4 regions of the Mesorhizobium sp. M1163 genome follow, and region 4 is predicted to be linked to each of the others. Evidence: predicted binding sites of a transcription regulator. Region 4 holds the regulator's gene; each other region holds the start of a gene.
The links. The regulator LexA, encoded in region 4, represses DNA repair genes until DNA is damaged. The targets are predictions, from matches to a motif close to TGTTCNNNNTGTGTTCNG.
Positions count from the first base shown of each region.

Region 1: the regulator LexA is predicted to act here: its motif matches at 1,986-2,003, upstream of NKH43_RS17860 (PA0069 family radical SAM protein).
Region 2: the regulator LexA is predicted to act here: its motif matches at 2,419-2,436, upstream of NKH43_RS26155 (DUF3072 domain-containing protein).
Region 3: the regulator LexA is predicted to act here: its motif matches at 2,138-2,155, upstream of NKH43_RS14535 (YifB family Mg chelatase-like AAA ATPase).

Region 1 covers NZ_JAMYMF010000017.1:129,863-133,523, reverse strand. The annotation lists gene rnhB (ribonuclease HII) at 1-589, opposite strand, end outside; gene NKH43_RS17860 (PA0069 family radical SAM protein) at 757-1,911, opposite strand; gene NKH43_RS17855 (glycosyltransferase) at 2,063-2,566, shown strand; gene NKH43_RS17850 (phytanoyl-CoA dioxygenase family protein) at 2,756-3,661, shown strand, end outside.
Region 2 covers NZ_JAMYMF010000032.1:2,246-5,906, forward strand. The annotation lists gene NKH43_RS26140 (hypothetical protein) at 1-814, opposite strand, end outside; gene NKH43_RS26145 (DUF2905 domain-containing protein) at 1,174-1,416, shown strand; gene NKH43_RS26150 (hypothetical protein) at 1,798-1,923, shown strand; gene NKH43_RS26155 (DUF3072 domain-containing protein) at 2,165-2,383, opposite strand; gene NKH43_RS26160 (GSU2403 family nucleotidyltransferase fold protein) at 2,694-3,661, shown strand, end outside.
Region 3 covers NZ_JAMYMF010000013.1:47,984-51,644, forward strand. The annotation lists gene NKH43_RS14520 (glycosyltransferase) at 1-546, shown strand, start outside; gene NKH43_RS14525 (GtrA family protein) at 554-928, shown strand; gene gshB (glutathione synthase) at 1,145-2,086, shown strand; gene NKH43_RS14535 (YifB family Mg chelatase-like AAA ATPase) at 2,247-3,661, shown strand, end outside.
Region 4 covers NZ_JAMYMF010000010.1:136,519-140,179, forward strand. The annotation lists gene NKH43_RS12365 (ComEC/Rec2 family competence protein) at 1-620, shown strand, start outside; gene lexA (transcriptional repressor LexA) at 614-1,345, opposite strand; gene kynU (kynureninase) at 1,817-3,064, shown strand; gene NKH43_RS12380 (hormone-sensitive lipase) at 3,160-3,661, shown strand, end outside.

The sequences.
Region 1 (3,661 bases), on a different contig from region 4:
TCGCCGTGCGATGGCGCACTGTGGCGTAGCCCATATGCAACTCGAAGCCGTAATGCGCATGATGGCTGCCGCAGCCGCACATCATGCGGTCGCGCATCACCTTGGCGACGATCGAGGCGGCGGCGATCGACTGCGAGCGCTGGTCGCCCTTGATAAGCGCTCTGCCCTCGCAGGGCAGGCCGGGCGGCACGTCGCGGCCGTCCGCCAGCGCCAGCTTCGGCCGGATCGACAGCCCGATCAAGGCACGGCGCATTGCCTCCAGGCTGGCCTTGAGGATGTTGCTGGCGTCGATGCCTTCGGCGCTGACCGAGGCCATCGACACGGCAAGCGCGGAGCCGAGGATCTTCAGGAACAGCGCCTCCCGCTGCAAATGCGTCAGGCGCTTGGAATCGTCGAGCCCGTCGGGGATGTTGGCGGGATCGAGCACCACCGCTGCCGCGACCACCGGCCCGGCGAGCGGGCCGCGCCCGGCCTCGTCCATCCCCGCCACCGGCCACAGGCCTTCGGCCATTGCCTTCGTCTCGAACGAGAAGTCGGGTTTCTCGACGATTTCGAAGAGAAGCGGAGAATCGGAACGCGGGCGAGCCATGGTGCGGCGAGGTTCGCATCGGCTCCGATTCTCCGCAAGTCCCTCCGGGTCGGGCGGGGCACCGGACCAGGAGGGGGCTACCGTCTGCAAGCCCGGGGACAGGACAGGCCGGACGGGATTTTTCGCCTGTTGCCGGCCGCTTCAAGCGGCTGGCACGAGACGCTTTGTCACAGCAGCATCAGCTGCTCGGTTGCCTTGGCGGCGGGGACGAACCGGTCGGTCCTCAGCGAGCGCCGCTCGGCATTGAGGCCGAGCCGTTTGGCGGCGATCTCGAAACGGCGGCCGATCTGCCAGGCATAAGGGCCGGAGCCTTTCATGCGCTTGCCCCATTCCGAATCGTAGTCCTTGCCGTCGCGCATCGAACGGATCAGCGACATGACGTGGCGATAGCGGTCGGGATAGTGGCGCAGCAGCCAGTCCTTGAAGATCGGCGCGACCTCCAGCGGCAGGCGCAGCAGCACATAGCCCGCTTCACGCGCGCCCGCTGCCTGCGCCGAATCGAGGATGCGCTCCATTTCCGGGTCGGTCAGTCCGGGGATGATCGGTGCGACCATCACCGAGGCCGGAATGCCGGCGTCCGAAAGCTGCCTGATCGCCTCCAGCCGCTTGGTCGGCGTCGACGCGCGCGGCTCCATCGTTCTGGCCAGCATCCTGTCCAATGTCGTCACCGACAGTGCCACCTTGGCCAGCCCGCGTTCGGCCATGCGTGACAGAATGTCGATGTCGCGTGTCACCAGCGCTGACTTGGTGACGATGCCGACCGGATGCCCACGCGCCTCCAGCACTTCGAGGATCTCGCGCATGATCCGGTATTGCTTCTCGATCGGCTGGTAGGGATCGGTGTTGGTGCCGATGGCGATGGTGCGCGGCTGGTAATTATCCCTGGACAATTCCTTGTCGAGCAGCCGCGCCGCATCCGGCTTGGCAAACAGCTTCGATTCGAAATCCAGCCCCGGCGACAGGCCCATGAAGCTGTGCGTCGGCCGCGCGAAGCAATAGACGCAGCCATGTTCGCAGCCGCGATAGGGATTGATCGAGCGGTCGAAGGAGATGTCGGGCGATTCGTTGCGGGTGATGATGGTGCGCGGCTTCTCGACCTGTACCTCGGTCTTGAACGGTGGCAGCTCCTCCAGCGAGTTCCAGCCGTCGTCGAACACATGCCGGCTGACCGGCTCGAAACGGCCGGACGGATTGATGCCCGCCGACCTGCCGCGATTGCGGTCCGGACGGACGCGCATGCCGCTCTGCTCGATCATCGCATTCGCCATCTCGGCCCTGCCAGCGCCGAAGGCGGCAATGTCGGCACGCACGATCTGTTCCATTTTGGCCCTTTCCCAGGGACTGTCCGCCCGCTGTCGAATCGCTCTGCTCATGAATGTATTCCTATCGCATTGAGTGGAACAAAGCAAGAACTTTCTGATGGCGCGCCGCAAAAACTGGCGCTGCCCACCGCTTTCCGCTATTCGGCTAAACATGCTCAGCGTCCTGATCGAAACCCTGAATGACGAGGAGGGCCTCGCCCGCACGCTCGCCTCGCTGATCGGCGGTGCGGTCGAAGGCGTGGTGCGCGACGTTCTCGTCTGCGACACCGGCTCGACCGATCAGACGCACCGCGTCGCCGAACATGCCGGCTGCCACTATGTCAGCGGCGGCATCGCCGCCGGCATCAGGCAGGCCAAGGGCGACTGGCTGCTCTTGCTGGAACCGGGCGCGCGGCTGGGGGAGGGCTGGATCGACGAGGTCGTCGCCCATACTGCTAGGCAAACCATGGCGGCGCGATTTTCGCGGGCACGCGGCAGCCGCGCGCCGTTCCTGTCGCGGGTCTTTGCCGGAAATCGCGCCCTCGCCGAAGGCTTGGTGATCAGCAAGCGTCACGCCGCTGCGCTGTCGAAGGGCGCCCGCAGCGCCGAAGCCATCGCCCGCGGCCTGGCGACAAGAAGGCTCCACGCCGAGATCTGGGTGGCGCCGCGGAAGTGACGGCTTACCATCCCGGCCTAGGGAACGCCGCCCAAGCAAATTTTCTGGCGGGTTGTCGTTTATTGTGCATTGCACAAAATCTGGCCGGGGGTTACCATTCCCAGCGATACGGGCGAATGGGTTTGGGGTGTGCCGGAGCGGCGACGACGACTATCGTCGATGCTGTTCCCTCGACATTTGAGGACCTCGATGACCCTTTCAAGCCCTGACAAGTCCGGCGCTGCAAGCCTCGAGGCGATCGCACGCAACGGCGGTACGCTGCGCCGCATCGCCGCCCGCATTCCGACCTATCTTTCCGACCTTCGCGAGAATCCGGCATGGCTGCCGATGTTCATGCTGGCCCGCACCATGCCGGCGCGGCGGCTGCACTGGCGCGGTGCGAAGCCGGTTCGGCCGGCGCGCAATGTCAGTGAAACGATGTTCGCCGGCGTCGATCGCGATGCCGTCGTCGGCGCGCTGCGGACGGAGGGGCTCTATTCGGGCCTGATGCTGCCGGCCGCCATCCATGAGGAGATCGCCCGCTTCGCCGAGCACACGCCATGCTTCGGCAATTTCGACCGCCGGCTGGAATTCCTGCCCGAAAAACACGCCGATGCAGAAAAGCATTTCGGCCGCCCGCTGCTCAGCGGCCATTATTTCGAGCGGGTCCTCGACTGCAACGCTGCGGTCGCCGTGCAGCGCGATCCGCTGCTTCTCGACATCGCAGCGCACTATCTCGGCAGTCAGGCCAAGCTGATCACGACCCGCGTCTGGTGGAGCTTTCCGACCGGTGGCGTCTCGGACGCCGACAAGAACATGGCTTCGCTCGGCAAATACCATTTCGACCTCGACGACTGGCGCATGCTGAAGTTCTTTTTCTACCTGGTGCCGGTCGACAACGACACCGGGCCGCATGTCTATGTCCGCGGCTCCCACAACCGCCGCATCCTGAAGCATCAGCTGACGCTTCTGGTCGGCCATTCGGCGGAAGAGGTGCTGGGCGTCTATGGCGAGCAGAGCCCGGTCACGCTGACGGGGCAGGCCGGTCTCGGCTTTGTCGAGGATCCGTTCGGCTTCCATATGGGTACCGTGCCGACGCGCACGCCACGACTGATG
Region 2 (3,661 bases), on a different contig from region 4:
CGGGCAGCGTTGGCTGCCACCAGCCTCGTTGCCGTTCCGCTAACTCGGCAGCACGCCGAGCGGGCCATGTTCTAATCAATTCAGCCAACGTCGCCGGACGCCATCTGCCCCAGACATGGTCGACGTCCGCCTCGATCAAATGCGGATAGAACGCTGCTAATTCCGAGGCGTCTACGAGTTCACCCGAAATGTCGGTGAAGACGACGATGCCGTATTGCTCCGTCGCCACGGTAAGGCCAAGCCGGGGTAAATCGTCAGCAGGCAATGGATAGCGACGTCGCCTGCGTTCGGCATACCGCAATCTAGCGGCTTTATATTCCTCGGAGTCTTTGGACGCTTCCCGTCGCCGTTTCCTCTCGTCCGGTTCTGCGCGGCCTGCGGCCCTTTCGATGCTTGGCCAATGGCGCCTCAACTCCTCGTATGAGCGGAAAGGCACCCTCCAGGCCCGCAGTTCGTCGTCCCAGCTCGCCCATGGAACGGCTCGCAGTTCCTCGAGGACCGTCCGCGAATATGGCGTGCGGATGCGCAGGTCGTCCGCGATTTCCAGATACCGGCTCGACAGGGGATCGAAGGCGAAAGCATCCCGTCCCTTGCTGTCATCATGTGCTCCTCGTAGATCCGCCTCTTGCGCAAGCCAGCGCTGGATGCGCCGTGCTGCAGTCTTTCCCGGCACGAACCAGCTTTTGCGCTCGTCACTCCACCTGGCGCGCGGGAATGTCTGTCGAAACCGCTCAACCGCCGCGCGACCGTACGGAAAGCGCGCTTCGGCACCAGGAGCTGTCTGCGGTGAAGCAGGGACGTCGGATTTTTCCATCAGATTGCGAAGCACAGCACTGCTCGCAAAGAACGCGGTGCAGGTCATTTGGGTCCAAGACCACCAGAACGTATGGTCTGCCCGCAAGGGGAAGCCAATGAGGCGATCGGTGAACTGCTCAACGCGCCAGCGTGGAGAAACCTTCGCCGCGCCGGACCGTTTATTCTGCTCCAGGAGAGGTCCATTCATGCCCAGACGAGATGCAAAAAACCCAACGGCCAGACAGCCAACGAGCCCTCGTTCGCGTCCCTTGAAAGGTGAGGAGACGGAAGTGAACCACATCGTCGAAACGCAAAGTATATCGCCAGTCCAGGCGCGGGAGCTTGTGCGGCGCCACGGAAACGATTGGCGTAAGATCGATGAAGCCGCCAAATCTTATAAGGACGACAGCTGATGCCGCCATGTCCAGAACTCTGATTGTCATTGGTTTGATCATAGTTGCCATCGGCCTATTGTGGCCCTGGTTGTCGCGGGTCGGTCTGGGCAAATTGCCCGGTGACATCGTGATCCAACGTGAGAACTTCACGTTTTATGCTCCGATCGGCACCGGGATTCTGATCAGCATCGTGCTCTCGTTTGTTCTGTGGCTACTCAACCGATAGCGAGGACGGCGAGCCCGCGTCGCCGGAGGAAAAGAACGACGCGGGCCGGTCGGAGCTATCCGATTTGGCAGCAAAAATATGAGGGAAAGAGTTTGCTGCGTGGGCAGAACTTTCCCTGCGCGCCGGTGTTCCATCGCGTGAGGAAAAAAGCCCGCCGCACAGTTTGATGCGGCGGGGCCGATCAAGCGCTGTTGCAGGGCGGGGGCTCGGGGTCGGGCATGCCCGGTGCCCGCGGATCAAGGAAACTTTAGATGCATCAGTTGCAATGCGTCCACCAACCGACGGTTGGAGAACACGAAGTTTGATTCCGAGAGCTTTGCCGGGAACTCAGCCTTGGCGCGGCACGTTGCTAAGTCGTTGCCTTCGCAAAGGATGCATGCAATGGCGAAAGACATATCTCGCGAGGAAGAGCAACGCGGCGCCGAAAAAGTCCTCATCTGGGGCGCTGCAATCGCCCTTGTCCTTTTTGTGTCGCTGCTGGCCATATCCCTCATCGGGACGTCCTGATCTGTTTCGACTGCAGGATTGGACCGGCGGGCGCGAGGTCTTGGCGAGCGTAGAGGGATGCCGGGCTGCTGCACCCTATAAGCCGCTCCCTTCCGCCGTTTTGTCGTCTCTATCGCAAGTCGAGCAGCAACGCGCTCAATTCAGAAAAACTAATTGCGCGGGTCACAACCTGCAGCAAAACTGTCCCAATCCGACCCGATCGGCTGTCCTTCGCCGGGAGACGAAAAGCCACAAGCGGACGCTACAGGCCTAACTTCTCCCGGAGTACATCAATGCGTTTAGAAGCTTCCGCCTTGCTGAGGCCGTCAGCATAGGTGTCAGGGTCGTCGGCCTGTTCGGCCAGAGTTTTCAAATAGGAGGCTTGTGCGGGAGTCATTGGGTCATCTCCGCTGACCCAATCTTCCGGGTCCTTTTCGACATTTGCCGATTTCTCGATTTTTAGGTTGTGCCGGTCGCCCATGATCAATCTCCCTTGATGATCACCACAATGAGAAATGATCATGATTTGTTCCGCCACTTTGGTAGGCTTTCTCACACCGTTTGCACCGGCCCGGTCTGCGGATCGAATGGAACGAGCGAAGGCCGTGTCCGAGCGGCGCTTTTGCTTCGACTGCGTTGCCGTAGAAAAGCTGCTCCGTCGTCATATTTTTTAATTAATACAGCTACTTCAACAGTCGCAATGGAATCACGTGAGAGCTGTTGCAATTGGCCGCTCCGCCGCCTATTGTGTATTGCAACAGCTCGGAGCTAAATGCAGGGTAACTGTTGAATTGGCTGATTTTGTTGAATTAAATAACGATCAGCGTCGGGAAAAAGTCAATTCCGACCAACGCTTCATTGCGCTCAAGGAGGCCCAAAGGAAGGCGAAGAGCTTTCGGGGATCCCTCGTCTGGCACACCGTGAACGGCATTGACCACTTGATGCGAAGCTACTACGACGCCGCTGGCGTGCGACACCAAAAGGCAGAGGGTCGGCGCTCGCCGGCGAGCGAAGCTGTCAAGGCGGATTGGGAAACAGCTCGCGCGTCCGCCCAAGAAACGCTCTCTGCGCGACAGGAGCAGATGGAGCGCCAATCTGCTGTCAATCGCGCGCTCCGGCTTGGACGTGTTCCCCTGATCGCCGCAAGAATTATCAGGGCAATAGATAACGCCGGTCTTCTCGGGGAAGGCATTCGTATTGCCGGCACGAATGCGATCTACGCCTATGAGGCGGCGGCCGGAGTGTTCGTGGATCCCGGAATCACATCGACCCAAGATATCGATCTCCTCATGGACTCGCGCCAGTCCCTCCGGATCATGTCTGGCGCCAACGTCGAACATGGAGCGCTCATCAACCTTTTGCGCAAGGTCGATCGGTCTTTCGAGCGTTCATCCGCCACGTTCCGCGCGGTGAACCGCGACGGATACCTCGTGGATCTGATCAAACCGCTTGCAAACCCGGCGTGGAAGCCGAGCCGGGAAACTGTCGGGAAGGCCGACGACGAATTGGTGGCCGCCGAGATCGCCGGCCTGGCATGGCTGGAAAATGCCCCTGCTTTCGAAGCAATCGCCATCGATGAAAAAGGCGGACCGTTGCGGCTCGTGGTTCCCGATCCGCGTATTTTTGCCGCTCACAAATTCTGGGTCTCAAAACGAGCTGATCGCGAGCCAATCAAGCGCCGTCGCGACTTGGCCCAAGCGCAAGTGGTTGCCTGGCTGACGACGCAATATCTCGAGCATCTCCCCTACAAAGCAAGCGA
Region 3 (3,661 bases), on a different contig from region 4:
TCGGGGTACCGCGCCTTCACCAGGCGCTTCGTCAAGAGCTTTCCCGCCGTTTCCGGCGGTTTCGAGATCGAGACCGAAATGTCGGTGCACGCCTCGCAGCTCAAATTGCCGGTGAGCGAGATCGGGCTCGACTATGGCCGCCGGCCGGAAGGCTCCTCGTCGAAGCTGTCGACCTTTCGCGACGGCGCGAAGATCCTGTGGATGTTCGCCATGCTGATGAAGGAGACACAGCCGCTGCGTTTCTTCGGCGCTTTTTCGGTGTTCTTCCTGGCATCGAGCCTGTTCCTGATGGCGCCGGTGCTGATCGAGTTCGCCGAAACCGGGCTTGTGCCGCGCATGCCGACCTGGGTGCTGTCGGTCGGGCTGCTGCTGCTGTCGATGCTGGCGGCGGTGACCGGGGTAATCCTCGATTCGGTGTCGCGCGGCCGGGCCGAGCAGAAGCGCATCTTCTATCTGTCGATGCCTTCCGGTCGCGTCGAACGTGAACGTGCAAGCGCCCTCGCGACTTTGAAGGCCGGACCGGGCAAGACCCCGCGCGCGGCCTAGAGCCTGAATGGGACGCCTCGCCCGCTTCATTTTCGCCGGCGGCGTCGGCTTCGTCGCCGATGCGGCGGCGCTTTGGCTGGTGCTGACGATAGCGCCGCTCGGACCATTCGCGGCTCGCATCATTTCGATCGGTTTTGCCCTGTCCGTCACCTGGTTGATCAACCGCCATCTGACGTTTTCGCCTTCCAGCCGCGGCATCGCGCAAGAGGGCGCACGCTATGGCGGCGTCGGCATTGCCACCAGCGTCGTCAATTATCTCGTCTATTGCGCCATCCTGTTCGCGCTGCCGACGGTGTCGCCGCTCATCGCCCTTGCGGTCGCCTCGCTGATTGCCATGGCGCTGTCCTTCCTCGGCTATTCCAAGTTGGTCTTCGATCGCTGACGGCACATCGCATTGGGATCTGCGCCAAACGAAGCGCAGCCTCATCATGACCTTGGCCGATTGGCAGAAGCCGCCGATTTCCTTATATCGCTGTCGTCGATGCATCGGCGCGAAAATCGGAATCGATTTTCGGACAGCACGATGCATGGATTCAAAAGTGTTGGAGCGTACTTTGTGCATCCAAGTGGATCGCTGCAAGTGCGCCGGAGAGCTGCCATGCCCCTGAAAGTCGCCGTCCAGATGGACCACATCTCCACCGTGTCGATTGCCGGCGACACGTCGTTTGCGCTGTCGCTGGAAGCGCAGCGGCGCGGCCACCAGCTGTTCCACTACACGCCCGACCGGCTGTCGCTGCGCGACGGCAAGGTGTTTGCCCGCATCGAGGCGATGCAGGTCCGCGACGAGAAGGGCAGCCATTATTCACTGGGCGAAGAAATCCGTACCGATCTTTCGGAGATGGACGTCATCCTTTTGCGGCAGGATCCGCCCTTCGACATGAACTACATCACCACCACGCATATCCTCGAGCGCATCCATCCGAAGACGCTGGTGGTCAACGACCCGGCCTGGGTGCGCAACAGCCCGGAAAAGATCTTCGTCACCGAATTTCCCGACCTGATGCCGGACACGCTGATCACCAAGGATCCGCTCGAAGTCGCCGCCTTCCGCAAGGAGTTTGGCGACATCATCGTCAAGCCGCTCTACGGCAATGGCGGCGCCGGCATCTTCCACCTGCACGAGGCCGACCGCAACCTCGCCTCGCTGCTCGAAATGTTCGGCCAGATGTTCCGCGAACCCTACATCGTGCAGCGCTACCTCAAGGAGGTGCGCGCCGGCGACAAACGCATCATCCTGATTGACGGCGAGCCGGTCGGCGCCATCAACCGCGTGCCGGCCGAGCACGATTCGCGCTCCAACATGCATGTCGGCGGCCGCGCCGAAAAGACCGAGCTGACAGAGCGCGAACGCGAGATCTGTGCCCGCATCGGCCCGTGGCTGAGGGAGCGCGGCTTCATCCTCGTCGGCATCGACGTCATCGGCGACTACATGACCGAGATCAACGTGACCTCACCGACCGGCATACGCGAAGTGAAGCGCTTCGGCGGCGCCGACATCGCCAGCCTGTTCTGGGATGCGGTGGAGGGCAAGCGTAACTAGTCTCGCTTCGGAGCGGCCGCGTTGCAACCCATTGGAGCCGCTGCGTTCAGCCGTTCCCCAAATGTTCTTGCCTTCGCCGGAAATCTGTGGTTGTCTCCGGTGACGCCGTTCGCGGCATGATCGCAAGGGCTTGGGGCAAGCCTGCAGCCGGGGTGAAGACATGGTGGCGCGGGTTCGCACGGTTGCTTTCCAGGGCATCGAGGCCGTGCCGGTCGACGTGCAGGTGATGATCGCGCCGGGCAAGGTCAACATGCACATCGTCGGCCTGGCCGACAAGGCTGTAGCCGAAAGCCGCGAGCGGGTGCAGGCGGCGCTGCATGCATCCGGCCTGTCGATGCCGTCGAAGAAGGTCACCGTCAATCTGGCGCCTGCCGACCTGCCCAAGGAGGGCAGCCATTACGATCTGCCGATCGCGCTCGGTTTGATGGCGGCACTCGGCGCCATTCCGGGCGACATGCTGGCCGGCTATGTCGTGCTTGGCGAATTATCGCTCGACGGCACCATTGCCGCGGTGGCCGGCGCGCTGCCGGCGGCGATCGGCGCCAATGCCGAAGGCAAGGGCCTGATCTGCCCGTTCGCCTGCGGGCCGGAAGCGGCGTGGGCCGGCAAGGATTTCGACATATTGGCGCCGCGCAGCCTGATCGCCATCGCCAATCATTTTCGCGGCACGCAGGTCCTGTCGCGGCCGGAAGCCGGCATCCATGCTTCGGCGCGCGACCTGCCCGACCTTGCCGACATCAAGGGGCAAGAGACCGCCAAGCGGGCGCTGGAGGTGGCGGCAGCCGGCGGCCACAATCTGCTGATGGTCGGTCCGCCCGGGTCCGGCAAATCGATGCTGGCGCAGCGGCTGCCGTCGATCCTGCCGCCGCTTGCGCCGAAGGAATTGCTCGAAGTCTCGATGATCGCGTCGGTGGCCGGCGAACTCGGCGAAGGAAAGCTCACCGACCGGCGGCCGTTCCGCGCGCCGCATCATTCGGCCTCGATGGCGGCGATGGTCGGCGGCGGCTTGCGCGTGCGGCCGGGCGAGGCCTCGCTTGCCCATCACGGCGTGCTGTTCCTCGACGAGTTTCCCGAATTCTCGCCGCAGGCGCTCGATGCGCTGCGCCAGCCGCTGGAGACCGGCGACTGCATGATCGCGCGCGCCAACCATCGCGTCACCTATCCGGCGCGCATCCAGCTGGTCGCGGCGATGAACCCGTGCCGCTGCGGCATGGCCGGCGAGCCAGGCTATCGCTGCCTGCGCGGCGACCGCTGCCGCACCGACTACCAGGCGCGCATTTCCGGCCCGCTGCTCGATCGCATCGATCTCAGGATCGAGGTACCGGCGGTTTCGGCCAGCGATCTGATCCGGCCGGACCGGGCGGAGAAGAGTGCAGCCGTGGCACTGCGCGTCGCTCGTGCCCGTATGATCCAGCGTGAGCGTTTCGAACGGCTCGGCGCGACCTCCGCCACCACCAACGCGCATTGCTCACCGTCGGTTATCGAGGAGATCGCCATGCCCGATGCCGCCGGCCTGTCGCTACTGAGGGACGCCAGCGAAAAGCTCGGCTTTTCGGCAAGAGCCTACCACCGCGT
Region 4 (3,661 bases):
CCGGCTTGCTAACGACAACGCAGACGCGCGTACCCGATGTATTGATCTCGGAGGACGCACGGCTCGTCGCGCTGCCGATCGGCAGCGGTGAACTCGCGGTCAACCGGGCACGCCCGAATGAGTTCACCATCGACAACTGGAAACGCGCGCTCACATCAGAGGCTATCGTCGCGCCGGAAACACCTGGAAAGAACGATCCGCAATTCGACATTGCCGATCCGGCCGACTTACCGCCGGGCATGCCGTTCATTTGCACGGACGGTCTCTGCCTTGCCAGGCATCCATCCGGCGCGATCATCGCGCTAGCCAATGACCGCGATACTGCACGGCCAGCCTGCGCCTTTGCCAGCTTGATCGTCATCGACGACGCCACCGCCCATAATCCCTGCTACTACGACCGGCTGGTCCTCGTCGTCACCAAACGGCAACTGGCGCGCGCGGGAAGTGCGGCCGTCTATTTCGATCCACAAGCGGCAACACGCGCCGAAATCCGCTTCGCCGTCGAAAAATCATACCGGCCCTGGCACGTGCAGCGGAAATTTTCACGCGCGGCGCGGGGCATGCCGCCATACCGCAGAGCCGACAAGCCAAAAGCCGGCGCCAAGGGCGCAGCTCAGTAGCGGCGGATCAGCCCAACGAGCTTGCCCTGCACCTTGACCCTGTCTGGTCCGAAGATGCGCGTCTCGTAGGCCGGATTGGCGGCTTCCAGGGCGATCGAGGCGCCCTTGCGGCGGAACCGCTTCAGCGTCGCTTCTTCCTCGTCGACCAGTGCCACCACGATCTCACCGGGGCTCGCCGTATCGGCATTGCGGATGATCACCGTGTCGCCGTCGAAAATGCCAGCCTCGATCATCGAATCGCCTTTGACCTCCAGCGCATAATGCTCGCCGCCCATGATCATGTCCGGCGGCACCGAGATCGAATGCGTCTGGTGCTGGATGGCATCGATCGGCACACCAGCGGCGATGCGGCCCATCACCGGGATCGACACGGCGGCGACGACATCGTCGTCATTGCCGGCTGCAGGCATGCGCGACGATGTCGGCTTGCCCTGCCGAGGACCTTGCCCAAGACTGCCCTGGATGACGCTCGGCGAGAACTTGCGTGCCGCATTGAGGCCGGGGGCGATCGAATCGGGCAGGCGCAGCACCTCCAGTGCACGGGCCCGGTTGGGCAAACGGCGAATGAAGCCGCGCTCCTCCAGCGCCGTAATCAGCCGGTGGATTCCCGATTTGGAAGCCAGGTCGAGCGCTTCCTTCATCTCGTCGAAGGAGGGCGGGATACCGCTTTCCTTCAGCCTTTCGTGGATGAACATAAGCAGTTCGTGTTGTTTGCGTGTCAGCATAGCGACCCCCAACAGAATCAGAAAAACAAACCCAGAACAAACACTATCTGTTCCAGTTGTGTTCCGCAACTGTTTAAAGTTTAATGAATGTGTTAGGGCTCGGGAAACGATACCACTCACCAAACCGGAACGCTGCATTTTCACCGCCGCGGGCCTCATCGCCTTGATTCTGCTTTCGTTTGCGGCCTCTGGGTTCCCAGAAGGCGGCACTGGTATCGGCCGTCAGCCGGCAAAGGGCACGGAATTGAAGCCGTATCGACTGTGCGGTTTGGTCAATGCACCGTGAACGAAACGAACTCAAAACGCCAACCTTGGGTTGGCTTGGCTCCTGGTTTCCACCGCGTGGTCAGGCAACTTGTTGCCGGTGGAGCCTTGCTGCGCGATACCAGGTAATGGAGAACCGCTCGTGACCGATGGATGCCGTCGATGCGTGTCCGGCGTTGCGGTGAATCTTGGGGGAGCAGACAAATCATGACAGGAATTCGCGATCTCGTGGCCATAAGGGCGATGGATGCTGCAGATCCGCTGCGCGCGATGCGCGACCGCTTTGTGCTGCCGCAAGGAGTGATCTATCTCGACGGCAATTCGCTAGGGGCCGCTTCGCGTGCCGCTTTCGATGAATTGAGCAAGGCAGTGACCGAAGAATGGGCGCATGATCTCATCCGCGCCTGGAACACGGCCGGCTGGTTCAACATGCCGCTCGAACTCGGCGACCAGCTCGGGCGCCTGATCGGTGCCGCGGCCGGCCAGACGGTGGTCTGCGACACGACATCGGTCAACATCTACAAGCTGCTGCACGCCGCCATGGCCATGCGGCCGGAGCGGCAGGTCATCGTCGCCGAGGGCGACAGTTTTCCGACAGATCTCTACATGGCTGAGGGTGTGGTTTCGACGCGAAAAGATACGCTGCTTCGCCTCTCGGGGGTCGACGCGCCGAGCATCGAAGAGCTGATCGACGAAGGCACCGCCGTGGTGCTGGTCAACCACGTCAACTACAAGTCGGGCGAACTGCGCGACATGCCGGCGCTGACGCGCAGGGCCCAGGAAGCCGGGGCGATGATCGTCTGGGATCTCTGCCACACCGCCGGTGCGATGCCAGTCGAGCTCGACAAGGCAAACGCCGATTTTGCCGTCGGCTGCACCTACAAATATCTGAATGGCGGACCGGGCGCGCCTGCCTTCATCTATGCGGCTGAGCGGCATCTTGCCGACATCCAGCAGCCGCTCACCGGCTGGTGGGGCCATGCACGGCCCTTCGCCTTCGAGCCAGGCTATGCGGCCGGCACCGGCATCCGCCGGTTTCTGTGCGGCACCCAGCCGGTCCTGTCGATGCGCACGCTGAAGGGCGCGCTCGACATCTGGAACGATGTCGACATGACGGCGGTGCGCAAGAAGAGCATCGCGCTGGCCGATCTGTTCATCGAGCTTGTCGAGGCAAAGTGCGGCACTTACGGGCTAACGCTCGAAAGCACGCGCGACGGGGAAAAACGCGGCAGCCAGATTTCATTCATGCACGAGCATGGCTACCAGATCATGCGCGCGCTGATCGAACGTGGCGTGATCGGCGATTTTCGCGCGCCATCGACCATGCGCTTCGGCTTCACCCCGCTCTATGTCGGCTATGCCGATGTCTGGCAGGCCGTCGAAGTGCTTGAGGACATCCTGCGCACCGGTGCGTGGAAGGATGCGCGCTTCGCCATCAAGGCGGCTGTCACTTGAGATTGATGCGAGAGCTGGAATCGTGAGGCTGGCGACGACGCGCCGCGCGATGCTCACGCTCGTTGCAAGGCCATATTGCCAGGGGAGGGCGCAGGGTGTTCGAACGTCACATTGCCGATTGGGACAACGCCTATGCCAACGGCGCCAACATAGCCGGCAGCGATCGCTGGCCGGCGGCCTGGGTCGAGCCCGCGCGGGTTTTTCGCGACGTGCTTTCGACCGAGGGCCGGGCGCGGCTCGACATGGCCTATGGCGATGGCCCACGCAACCGGCTCGATCTTTTCCTGCCGGCCACCAAGCCCAAGGGGCTCGTGGTGTTCGTCCATGGCGGCTACTGGATGGCATTCGACAAGAGTTTCTGGTCGCATCTTGCCGCTGGCGCTGTTGATCGCGGCTATGCCGTGGCGATGCCGTCCTACACGCTCTGTCCGCAGATGCGCATTGGCGGCATCGTCAAGGAAGTCGGCGCGGCGATCGGCACGGCGGCAGGGATGGTCGCAGGGCCGCTGATGCTGACCGGACACTCGGCCGGTGGCCATCTTGTTAGCCGGATGGTTACGACGACGACGCCGCTGGCGCCCGAAATTGTCCGGCGCA